2 regions of the Aneurinibacillus baijiui genome follow, and region 2 is predicted to be linked to the other one. Evidence: riboswitches for the same ligand, from Rfam matches in the RefSeq annotation. Region 2 holds a riboswitch; the other holds the start of a gene.
The links. A riboswitch is a leader RNA that binds a small molecule or an ion and turns the genes downstream of it on or off. The one in region 2 is predicted to bind cyclic di-GMP.
Positions count from the first base shown of each region.

Region 1: linked by a shared signal. The riboswitch ahead of AB3351_RS23190 (endo alpha-1,4 polygalactosaminidase) and the one ahead of AB3351_RS14355 (transposase) in region 2 are both predicted to bind cyclic di-GMP.

Region 1 is NZ_JBFTXJ020000024.1:15,152-20,660, forward strand. It holds gene AB3351_RS23180 (tetratricopeptide repeat protein) at 1-406, opposite strand, end outside; gene AB3351_RS23185 (hypothetical protein) at 408-1,631, opposite strand; cyclic di-GMP riboswitch class I at 1,936-2,031, shown strand; gene AB3351_RS23190 (endo alpha-1,4 polygalactosaminidase) at 2,077-2,919, shown strand; gene AB3351_RS23195 (LysR family transcriptional regulator) at 2,952-3,860, opposite strand; gene AB3351_RS23200 (MDR family MFS transporter) at 3,973-5,187, shown strand; gene AB3351_RS23205 (3D domain-containing protein) at 5,263-5,509, opposite strand, start outside.
Region 2 is NZ_JBFTXJ020000007.1:80,020-85,528, reverse strand. It holds gene AB3351_RS14370 (SDR family oxidoreductase) at 1-492, shown strand, start outside; gene AB3351_RS14365 (helix-turn-helix transcriptional regulator) at 758-1,630, opposite strand; gene fabF (beta-ketoacyl-ACP synthase II) at 1,755-2,990, shown strand; cyclic di-GMP riboswitch class I at 3,114-3,199, shown strand; gene AB3351_RS14355 (transposase) at 3,211-3,375, shown strand; cyclic di-GMP riboswitch class I at 3,886-3,970, shown strand; gene AB3351_RS14350 (anti-repressor SinI family protein) at 3,951-4,169, shown strand; gene AB3351_RS14345 (hypothetical protein) at 4,339-4,563, shown strand; gene AB3351_RS14340 (YiaA/YiaB family inner membrane protein) at 4,689-4,925, shown strand; gene AB3351_RS14335 (STAS domain-containing protein) at 5,010-5,509, opposite strand, start outside.

The DNA.
Region 1 (5,509 bases), on a different contig from region 2:
CTTCATTTTGTAAGGCTGTGTACAAATATTTACCTTTTTGTCCTATATTCAAGTCCAACAGACGGATAAGCATTTCTTTTTTTATTTCGCTATCATCCATCTCCAAGCTCTGCATGATCGGAAGCAGACGATAATCGTTCGCGGCTTCTTCAATGATATTCTCGTAGTTATCCACATGTATTCGCGTATACTCATCATATGTATCCAAAGCTGAGCGGTTATGCGTCTTTTTTTCAGCAAGCCAGACGATAAGCCCTAAGATTTCACCAATAAAGGGAAGAAAGATGGAAACAACAAAGATCCAGGAAGCTGCTCCGCGCTTTTCTTCTGTTAGAGAAGGAAGGAGTAGACGGCTTAGCAGAAACAATGCTAATGTGTGCAGCACAAAGAAAAAAACGATGTACATTTTACTCCCCCTTGTCATATGAAATCACAGGCATGATCCGTTCGATGAAATTCTTCGTCTGCTCTTGGTCGGTTGCCGGAAGCAGGAAAAGAAGTTTGTTATCGCGTTTGTCATAGCCGACGATATCTACCTCCCGCATATGCGGCTCTAGGCGCTTGCTCCATTCATCTGCCTCAAGCTGTAAATGTGTAGGAAGCGATATATCAAATGCTGTATACGGCTGTTCAAGCTCGGCCTCTCTCTCCCGCTCAATCTGCACGCGTCGCTGGAAAGCCTCCGGATAATAGATGGAGGTGCCAGGGTATGTAATTCCCGCTCCCTTCTCTTCGAGGCGAAGCGCTGCGATTTCAGTGCTGTCAGAAATAAGCTCTAACAGAAGATGCAGGAATTGAACGCTTTGTGGAGTTAGACGATCCAGAGCAATGCGGCTAATAATCAGCACGTCCTTAATTCTGCCCTCGCGAAGAATGGGACCTGCTAAGACAGGTGTAGATGCCTCGTCATCTGCTCGGCGCATAATGACAGTTTTTTCTCGCAGTAATCGACTGTAGAAGCGAGAATCTGAGATAAACAGGGTTGGTTTTAACTTTTCGGATTGCCCCATTCGTATCTTCAACCGCAGGGCTGTCTCTGATTGATCAAGATGATAGATACCAAATTCCTCGGCTTTGAAAAAATCAGCCAGAATTTTGGCGGCTTGGGTAATCGTAGACTCAGGATCTCTAGCATCAAGTGCACGCATAATTTCAAGCAGCGTATGAATGCTTTGTTCCGATTCGAGAATTTTCCCTTCAAGTATCTTCCGTGACTCGCTCAATCGATCTACCGCGCGTCGCAGCTGCCGATTCTCTTCAATTATTTCCTGATTACGATAGTATTGCGCTTCATATTGTTCACGGAGATTAGTGATGAACAATCCGGGAATAATACCTAGAATCAAATGAAAGAGCAGCCATTTTGCCCGCTCAAAATCAAAAAATAGCAACAGTACATCTTCACCACGAACCGTCGCAGTTCCTACAATATAAGCAATAGTCATAAGCGAGCTAACAAGCCCGACGCTCCAGCCGTATCGCAGTGAGAATAGAAGAGCGATAAAGAGTGTCGGGGCTGGCTGAAATTCTGTAAATCGCAGTTCTGTCCACCAATCCAACAGAACAAAAACCAGGAATACACAGATAAGCTCAGCATATTTTCTTATGAGAGAATGCTGACGATAAAACATTTATTTCCTCCGTTTTCCATTTCTTTTACCCGATTTGTATAATAATTGTACAGATATTGATAAAAATATTTATATGGCCAACGTTTATTGTACCTATGGTGCTCACAAGGCATCAAATGGAAAGTGTGTAACAAAATATAAAGGGGAAAAAATGTATATGTATTTGGAATGATAGTTTTTAAAACAGGATTCAAAATTGTAAGGTAAATGTCACGTATGTGACAAGATAATTAACTATTTTATATTGCTAAAGATCTATGCGCGTGTATAATAAAAGTAAGAAAAAAAATTAACTGCATACATATCTGGTGATGGGCAAACTTGTTGAAAAGCAAGGACGCAAAGGCATGGGTCGTCGATCTGCGCATATTATTATAGTGCGGAGGTACCGATTGCCAGTCTGCGAAACCACCCATCCCTCTGTGTATCTCTGGAGGGATTTTTCGTGAAGAAGTTAACAGTCGCACTGTTGTCTTTGACTTTGGTACTATTCGGATTAGGAGGGTCTTCAACTTACGTGAGTGCAGCAAAAGTATCTCCATTCCAACAGGTGACTTCCTATAAAATTTTCTATGGTAAACCGACCGCACGCGTATTTAATGAAATGAAAAATTACAACATGGTTATTGTTGAGCCGTATCATTACACCAAAGCCGATATCGAACGGATCAAAAAAGGCGGCACGATGGTCATGGGTTATGTGAGTACAATGGAAGTTGCGTCATGGAATCAGACGCTATTAAATAAATGCGAGGCCACTGATTTCTTCCTCCGGGAGAATGAGAAGGTTCATTTTGCTGAATGGGATTCGTATTTAATGGATATTACTTCCCCGCACTATCAACAAATATTGATGGATGAAGTGAAAAATCAAGTAGCCGCAAAAGGATTTGATGGGGTATTTCTCGATACAGTAGGCGATATTGATGACCAGCACGGAAATGATCCTGTAATGCTTACACTGCAGCAGTTCGGCATGGCAGCATTTATGAGTGAGATCAAGGCGCAATTCCCAAGTCTATATTTGATTCAAAACTGGGGATTCGGTACGTTGACTGGATATACAGCTCCTTATGTAGACGGCTTTATGTGGGAGAACTTCGATTACGCGACCGTAGCGAAGGATCAGTGGGCACAGGATCGGATGGCAGAACTGCACGCACTTCAAAAGCAGTATCCGTTCTCTGTATTTACCATATCCTTTAGCGGTAAGGCGAAGAGTACAGAGTATGCAAAGAAACAAGGCTTCATTCATTTCCACACAACCAAAGGTTTTGATGTTTGGTAGAGTAGAAGATAGAAAGCTCCTCTTTGAGTAAATCAAAGAGGAGTTTTTTCTGTAGAAAGGGAGAGCAGTCTAAGCTCTTGCATGGTTTTAAGCCAGCTTTGAATAGCGGGACGGTGCAGGTGTTCCTTCTGCGCCATAATAAAGGCAGTGCGTTTTGGAGGGACGAGTCCGTCTGTGAGTTGGATCTCAGCTAAGCGCCCAGCACGCAGTTCTTCTTCTACGGCGGATCGAACGATAAATCCCATTCCGATGTTTTTTTGCAGGAGAGCAAGGAGCATCGATACATTGTCGATGTGCAGTTGCGGAACATACTCAGGCGGAAGCAGTTCACTCACCCACTCATAAAACGGGTTTCCCCAATCCACATATAGAAGAGGGAGGCTTGCAAGGAATTCAGGCGCTACCGCATCCCAGCGTGCTGCTTCATGCTCTGGATGGGAGACGAGAATGATTTCCTCCTCATAGAAGGGGAGTACTTCAAAACCCGGGATAGACTGTGGGAGGTATACAAAGCCGAGCTGTACAACTCCGTCCTTCAAATGATGCACCACATCCCAGGAATGTCCTGTTTTTATTTTTAGTGAGACGGTAGGATATTGATTGAAAAACGTTTCAACCACAGGGCAGAGAACATATTTCCATAACGTGTCGGTTGCACCGATAGATAGCTGATCTTCAAACGTCTTCATAGATTGTATCTTTAGCAAGCTCTCTTCATTGAGTAAAAGCAACCGTTCAGCGTATGGAAGAAATGTATATCCGGCGGCAGTAAGGTCTACCTTGCGCCGATCGCGCATGAAGAGGGGTTTACCGACTTCAGCTTCTAAGGCTTGAATGCGCGAAGAAACTGTGGATTGTACAAGATGCAGAGCCTCAGCCGTTTTAGAAAAGCTTTTGTTGCGAGCCAATACAATGAATGTACGTAATTGTTCAAAATCCAAGCGAATGTCTCCTTCCCTTTGCTTAATCGAAAAAATAGATAACATGTATCAAAATCATTCGTTATACAAATGACATTTCCTGCTTTATTGTAGAAAGCGAGGAGGGGAACGTATGGTTGGATATGTATGGCGAATGTCGCCGTTAGGTGTACGGGTGCTGTTTATCTGTTCTTTTTTAATGAATTTGGGCTTTTATGCATTGATTCCATATCTGACGCTGTATTTGACGGGAAGTTTTGCCTGGTCTATGGCAATGGCCGGAATTCTGCTTGGTATCCGTCAGTTTTCGCAGCAGGGTTTTTCATTTTTAGGGGGGATGCTTGCGGATCGGATCGGCTGTAAACAAGCGCTTGTATTCGGGGTACTCGTACGGGCCGCTGGGTTTGTAGGCTTTGCTTTTTGTACGGAAATGTGGCAGTTTATTGTTGCCGCCATTTTATCGGGTCTTGGCGGGGCATTATTTGAACCTGCCTTTCTTGCGGCATTTGCTAGGCTCACTCCGGAGAAAGGGAGAAAAGAGATTTTTGCATTCCGCAGTGTAGTAGTCAACACCGGCATGGTTGTGTCAACGCTTGTTGGTGGCGTATTGGCGTCCGTTCAGTTCTTCTATCTCTCTTTGGTATCGGGTGTGCTTTTCATAGCGGTAGCGATGCTGGTATGGGTGACGCTGCCGAAGATTGAAGCGGAGGTAACGAGTAGGAGCTGGGTGGCGGATACGCGGGAGATTATAATGAATCGTCCCTTCGTGCTCTATACGGTTATTCTGATTGGTTATTTTTATTTGTATATGCAGCTATTTTTGACGATTCCGCGCCGAATGGAGGAGGTTACGGGGGATACGAGCGGTGTGGCAATTATGTATGCAACAATCTCGCTTACTGTCATCGCACTTCAATTGAAGGTAGCTGTATGGCTTCAAAACGTATCGGCTCGATTTGTGCTGATCGGTATTGGTGCGCTGGTGATGGGTTTGAGCTTATTTTTGCTTGGATTCGTAACCACGATCGAAATGATCATCGCTGACGGATTGCTGTTTGCTGTAGGAAATATGATGGTAGCTCCCGTATTGCACGACGTAGTGACACTTTTTGCTCCAGCGAATCGTCTGGGTTCGTATTATGGATTTAATAGCTTTTCTCTTGCGATCGGCGGTGCACTAAGCACTGTGCTGGGTGGATGGCTATATGATATGGGAAGCCATTGGAATGCCGCGATGCTGCCCTGGATTTTCTGCTTGTTCGTTGGCTTCCTGGTCTGCTTAGGGATGTATAAGCTTGAGATAAGCAGACAGCCGCAGGCGCTTCGTACGAAGATGCGTGAGGGATAATGGATATACATACAAAAGAGCCGCTCTTTCTCTAGAGCCGCTCTTTTTATGTACGTTGATTGTGTAGGAATTGTATTACGGAACGCTAATTACTTTGACCTCGACATCTCTTCGACCCCATGCAAGCGCCTCTTTTTTGGTGGCGAACGCTAGATCAATCGCATTACCCTTTATGGCTCCGCCGATATCCTCGGCGCGGCATTGGCCATATCCTTCTACATAGAGAACGGTTCCAAGAGGGATATAGTCCGTATCAACTGCGACAATGCCTGGACGAACCTTCGTGCCGGACTTGGTACGCCCAGGTCCTGTATAGCCGGAT
Region 2 (5,509 bases):
GCAGGAATTATGGATAATTTTGAAGCGGCCGGCGATATCAAGGATGAAGACTGGGAACGAATTTTTGCTGTTAATACTACAGGTGTTATGCGTGCTACACGTAAAGCATTGTCCGTATTCTTAGAGAGGAAAAATGGGATAATTATTAATGTTGCCTCCGTGGGAGGATTATACGGGGCTCGTGCAGGTGCAACGTATACTGCCTCTAAGCATGCGGTTATTGGGTTCACAAAAAACACAGCATTTATGTATGCGAAAGAAGGCATTCGCTGCAATGTGATTGCGCCGGGAGGAGTGGAGACAAATATCAGTACCACGATGACGAATATTAATGAATTCGGTATGGGACGCATACAACCGGGAATAAGCACCAACCCACGTACAGGCCAGTCAGAAGAAATCGCAGGCGTTGCCCTGTTCCTTGCTTCAGACGAATCAAGCTTTGTTAACGGAACAATCATAACAGCAGATTCGGGTTGGACTGCATATTAATTCATAGCACCAAAATAAAAAGGGGGCTGCCCAATATTATGGGTTAGCCCCTTATCCTGTTTCCTTATCAAAACCGGGCATTAGAACCAAAATGTAAATAAGGTGATATCCGCCTAACACTTGTCTACACCTAGACCCATAGAATGTAACTATGTCTAGTGGAAAAAGGAGGAGAAACTATGGGTTTCGGTTTTGGTGAAGACGTTATTGGTATCGTGTTGGTGCTTTTTATCCTTCTTGTGATTATCGCATGTGCATGTGACAATTAATGGTCGAAGCCGGGCGTCTCATCGTCCGGCTTTTTTTCTGTCAGCAGTCGTTTTAATTTTGCTTCAGTAGATGATTCCTCTACAGGAGTATACACGCTACATCGCAAATCCATCGCCCCTTGGACTTGCAGGGAAGTTAAATTAAACAGCATTTTTCCCACTTTGGCGTGCCGGAATTCAATGAAAACCTCTGGAGCCATGCTTACTTGGCTCTCTTGCCACAAAGACTGAAATTCCGGATGAAGATGAGTCATTTCTTCAAGAAACTGATTATACCATGTATCTCCTACATATTGGCCGTAATAAGCACGGAAGATAGCAAGAAATCCCTTAATGAAATGTTCCCAATTAACGGCTAATGACCGCAGTTCTTTTCTTGTAAAGAGTAAACGAATTAAGTTTCGTTGTTCATTTGGAATTTGTTCGAAATCCAAAAAAACATGTGCGGCAGCTCGGTTCCAGCCGACGATATGGAAGTGTCGATCAGTAATCAATGTCGGACAATAGTTAAGTTCTGACAAAATTTTTCCTAAGGACGGAGGGATTTTTGTTTCCAATGTTTCTGGTTGGGAAGCATTTGAATTGGCTTCTAAGGCAAGGTCATATAGATATTTGCGTTCATCATTATTTAACTGCAGGGCGGTTGCAATAGCATCTAATACCGATGTAGAAACGTTAATATCACGCCCTTGCTCTAGCCATGTGTACCAAGTGGTGCTTACGCCTGCTATTTGAGCGACTTCCTCCCTTCGCAAGCCGGGTGTCCGCCGCCGGGTTCCTGTTGGTAGTCCAACAGATTGAGGTTGAATGTTAGCTCGCTTTGATTTTAGAAAGGTGGACAGAGCGTCAAGTCTGTTTTGATTATTCAACGTTTCCATGCCCCCTCATCATACGAATGATCATAGTAGTAATTATACTAGGATAAACAACAACTTGTAATAGGATAAGTAGCATGTGAAAATATAACAAAATATTCAAGGGGAGGGATCAAGCTTGGAGCGTGTAGTGATTACAGGAATGGGAGTCGTCTCACCACTGGGCAATGAAGTAGCAATGTTATGGGAAAATTTGGTTAATGGTAGGTCAGGTCTTTCTTTTATTGATACATTTGATGTAAGCGGGCATAAAACAAAAATTGCTGGACTCGTCCGTGATTTTCATGCCGAGGAACTTCTAGGACGCAGGGATGCAAAGCGTATGGATAGATTTTGCCAATTTGCCTTAGCTGCAGCCGAGCAAGCATGGATCGATTCGAACCTAGATATGGATCAAGTCGATCCGACACGTCTGGGTGTCTATGTTGGCTCCGGCATAGGAGGAATTGAAACATTCATTAAAAATGTGGATCTGCTTCGGGAGAGAGGAGCGGGCCGGGTAAGTCCTTCGTTAGTATCCGCAATGATTTCGAATGCGGCTGCAGCGCAAATTAGCATGAAATGGGGCGCGATGGGTCCTTCGATGTCGCCTGTTTCTGCTTGTGCAATCGGCAATACAGCGATTGGCGAAGCGTCCAGACTTATTCGATTCGGGGGAGCGGATGTTGTCTTTGCGGGCGGCACGGAGGCTTCGATAACCGACTTGTCTTTGGCCAGCTTTGGGAATGCTACAGCTTTATCTACAAGGAATGATTGTCCGGCTAAAGCAAGTCGTCCGTTTGATGAGAATCGGGATGGATTTGTCATGTCGGAAGGCGCAGGCATTCTCCTTCTCGAATCGTTGTCTCACGCATTACGAAGAAACGCACGAATTTATGCTGAGGTTATTGGCTATGGTGCAAGCTCAGACGCGCATCATATGGTATCTCCGCATCCGGAAGGTAAAGGCGCATACCATGCTATGAAAATGGCGTTACAAGATGCTCAGATTTCTTTGGAACAAGTCAATATCATTAGTGCTCATGCGACCAGTACGGAAGCCGGTGACATATCGGAAACCATAGCCATTAAAAAATTATTCGGAGCGCAAGCATATAACATCCCTATAACAGCGAATAAGTCTATGACCGGCCACATGTTGGGTGCAGCGGGTGGGGTAGAAGCCATTGCGCTGGCAAAATGCCTGCAGGAAGGAACGATACCTCCTACAATCAATCTAGAACATGCGGACCCGCTATGTGATTTAGATTATGTACCTAATACTGCCCGTCAGGCAAATGTAGAGATAGGGTTATCCAATTCATTTGGTTTTGGCGGTCACAATGCGGTAATCATTTTAAAAAAGTATGAGTAATGTGTAGTATTACAAGCAGTTATGTTCTACGGGAATTGGTAGATAAAGGTTGCGTATATGGCGGATAAAAGAAAAATAGTGAATACCTATTCCATTGTGCACTAATTTTTTGTATCCTAATGTATGTCGAAAAGGCAAACTCATTGAAAGATGAGGACGCAAAACCACGGGCCTACTGTATAAAAAGCTACGGCAGCCGGGTTACCGAAAGGAGAAAAAAATGAAGCGGAAGTATTCACGTGAGTTTAAGTGCAAGGTCGTACAGCAGGTATTGGAATGTAATAAGCCTGGCAGCATAGCCAGACAGCATCGAATCAACAGTATTATGATTTTTCGGTGGATGAATGAATATAAGCAAGGAAAATATGATAGTGAATCTGTATAAAATGGGGCTGTCTAAAAAGCCAAGCATGTTGATGTAACAGCATGCTTGGCTTTTCCGTCTATATCATTGCCTCCTTTGTTAATGACCAAAATGAGCAAAAAAAAATCCGGCACGGGGCCGGTACAGAAAAGAAAATATTGGGGGGTTCTTGTTAATAAGTTACCACAATTGGTAATTATTTCATCTAGGCAAATAAGTGGAACTTATACAAAGCCGCCTTAAACGGATAAGTAGGAACATAAGCGTATATTATTTTTGATTTACTTTACGATTGCATTCCCTGTAATCTGTCTGGTTAGTTTTATCACCTGCTATTGATTTCCTTATATGTAAGCAGTAGGGTTTAGGTGTGACTATATTGTGACTTCTTCATGACAAAAGAACCTTTCCGTGGGTACATGTAATCGGTAAAATAGATTTACAAGTTAGAAAAAATATAAATGACCTTACGAGAGGCACACCTTACTAACAATAAAGGTCAGGTAAAAAACAAATACCTAATCAAAATACTTGAGAAAAAGGCAAACCTGACTGAAAAGCAGGGACGCAAAGTTCCAGGTCTACGGTATAGCACTATGACGGCTGAACTACCTCTTAAGAATTTGCGGGGGGCGAAGATGGTTAGGAAGCAGAACGAACTTGATCAAGAGTGGGTGTCTCTTATGCTGATTGCACGTGAGTTAGGAATTACCCCGGAAGAAATAAGAAGTTTTTTAAAAAGCGAAAGTAACGCTATACACCAAGTGGTGCTAGAGTCTAAAGAGATGACATACCATTCATATAGGATAAGATGAGAACCTTCTGTCTATAGGGCAGAGGTTTTTTTGTTTATGAGCAGACACAAGCGTATGAGGGGTATTCTCAAAAGTAGCACTTATATAGTATGATCCAATACAAGCAGTAGCAATATGCCCCAGCATCGCTTTATTTGCCAAATAGACTGAAAGAAAGGGCGGAACCTGTATGGCTGTTACACTGCGTATTTGCCATAAGTGTGCGGATGACGTAAAAAAGCTGAAGAAAAAGCTCAGCAAAATAGAACCGAAAGCAAAAATCTGCGTGGGATGTCAGTCGATGTGCAAGCTTGGCAAAAAGAAGGAATTTGTTATCCTCGGTAAAGATGAAATGGTAACAGGAAAGACGACGAAGAAGGTTGTTAAAAAGGTAGGAAAGCTGCTTGCTCGATAAAGTTTGTTTCCGATTGCTCCATTACTAGAAAATATAATTTATTTTTTCTAAATTTCAGTATACACAATAGGAATAAATTGGTTGATAGCGAATATGTGAATAAGAGGATGGAGGTAATGGATGCAATGAGACCACGCAGAAGAAATACAAAAGCATTTACAAATATGGCCTGGGCAGCATTTATTTTGTCGTTTGCAGCGATGTTCATCGGGATTTACACATTAGATGCCCCGCTTCCGGTGAAAGGATATTACATCGTATCAGCGCTTTTCTTAACCATGAGTTCTTTTGTACTGCAGAAGACGATTCGGGATAATCAAGAAGATGATGAAAGGTACGCTGACGAGTTTAACAAAGAATAAGTTGATGCCGCAAAAAAGGATCGCAAAACTTCTAAGGTATACGGAAGTTTTACGATCCTTTTCATTTGGAGATGAAAGGGGTTGCTACATGGCGAGATAGTTCTTTAATGCTTGCTGCAACGTTCCTTTCATTTCTGCTCTGTCTTTGAATGATATGCCTTCGTTAATCATTTTTCTTACAACTTCAGGGCGTAATCCTGTAATGATAGTACTGCATCCCATCATTGAAATCCCATCAAAAATTCGTAATAGATGGTGGGCTACCTCCATTTCCATCTGAAGGACGCCAGACAAGTCCATGATTAACGTTTGAATATGTAAGTTACCAATCTCCATTAATACTTTTTCTTCTATGATTTTGGCTCGATACGCATCAATTTCTCCAATCAAAGGCAAGATACATATAGATGGGGAGATTGGTATAATAGGAACAGAGAGATTATGAACTAATTTCTTTTGCGATTCAATTAATTTATCCTTGTATGCTGAATAGCTAATGAAAAAGTTGTTAAGAAATTGATCAACTAATTCATTGATTCTTTTCTCCATTGCATAAAATTCTTCGCGTGTAACATGCTTGCCTT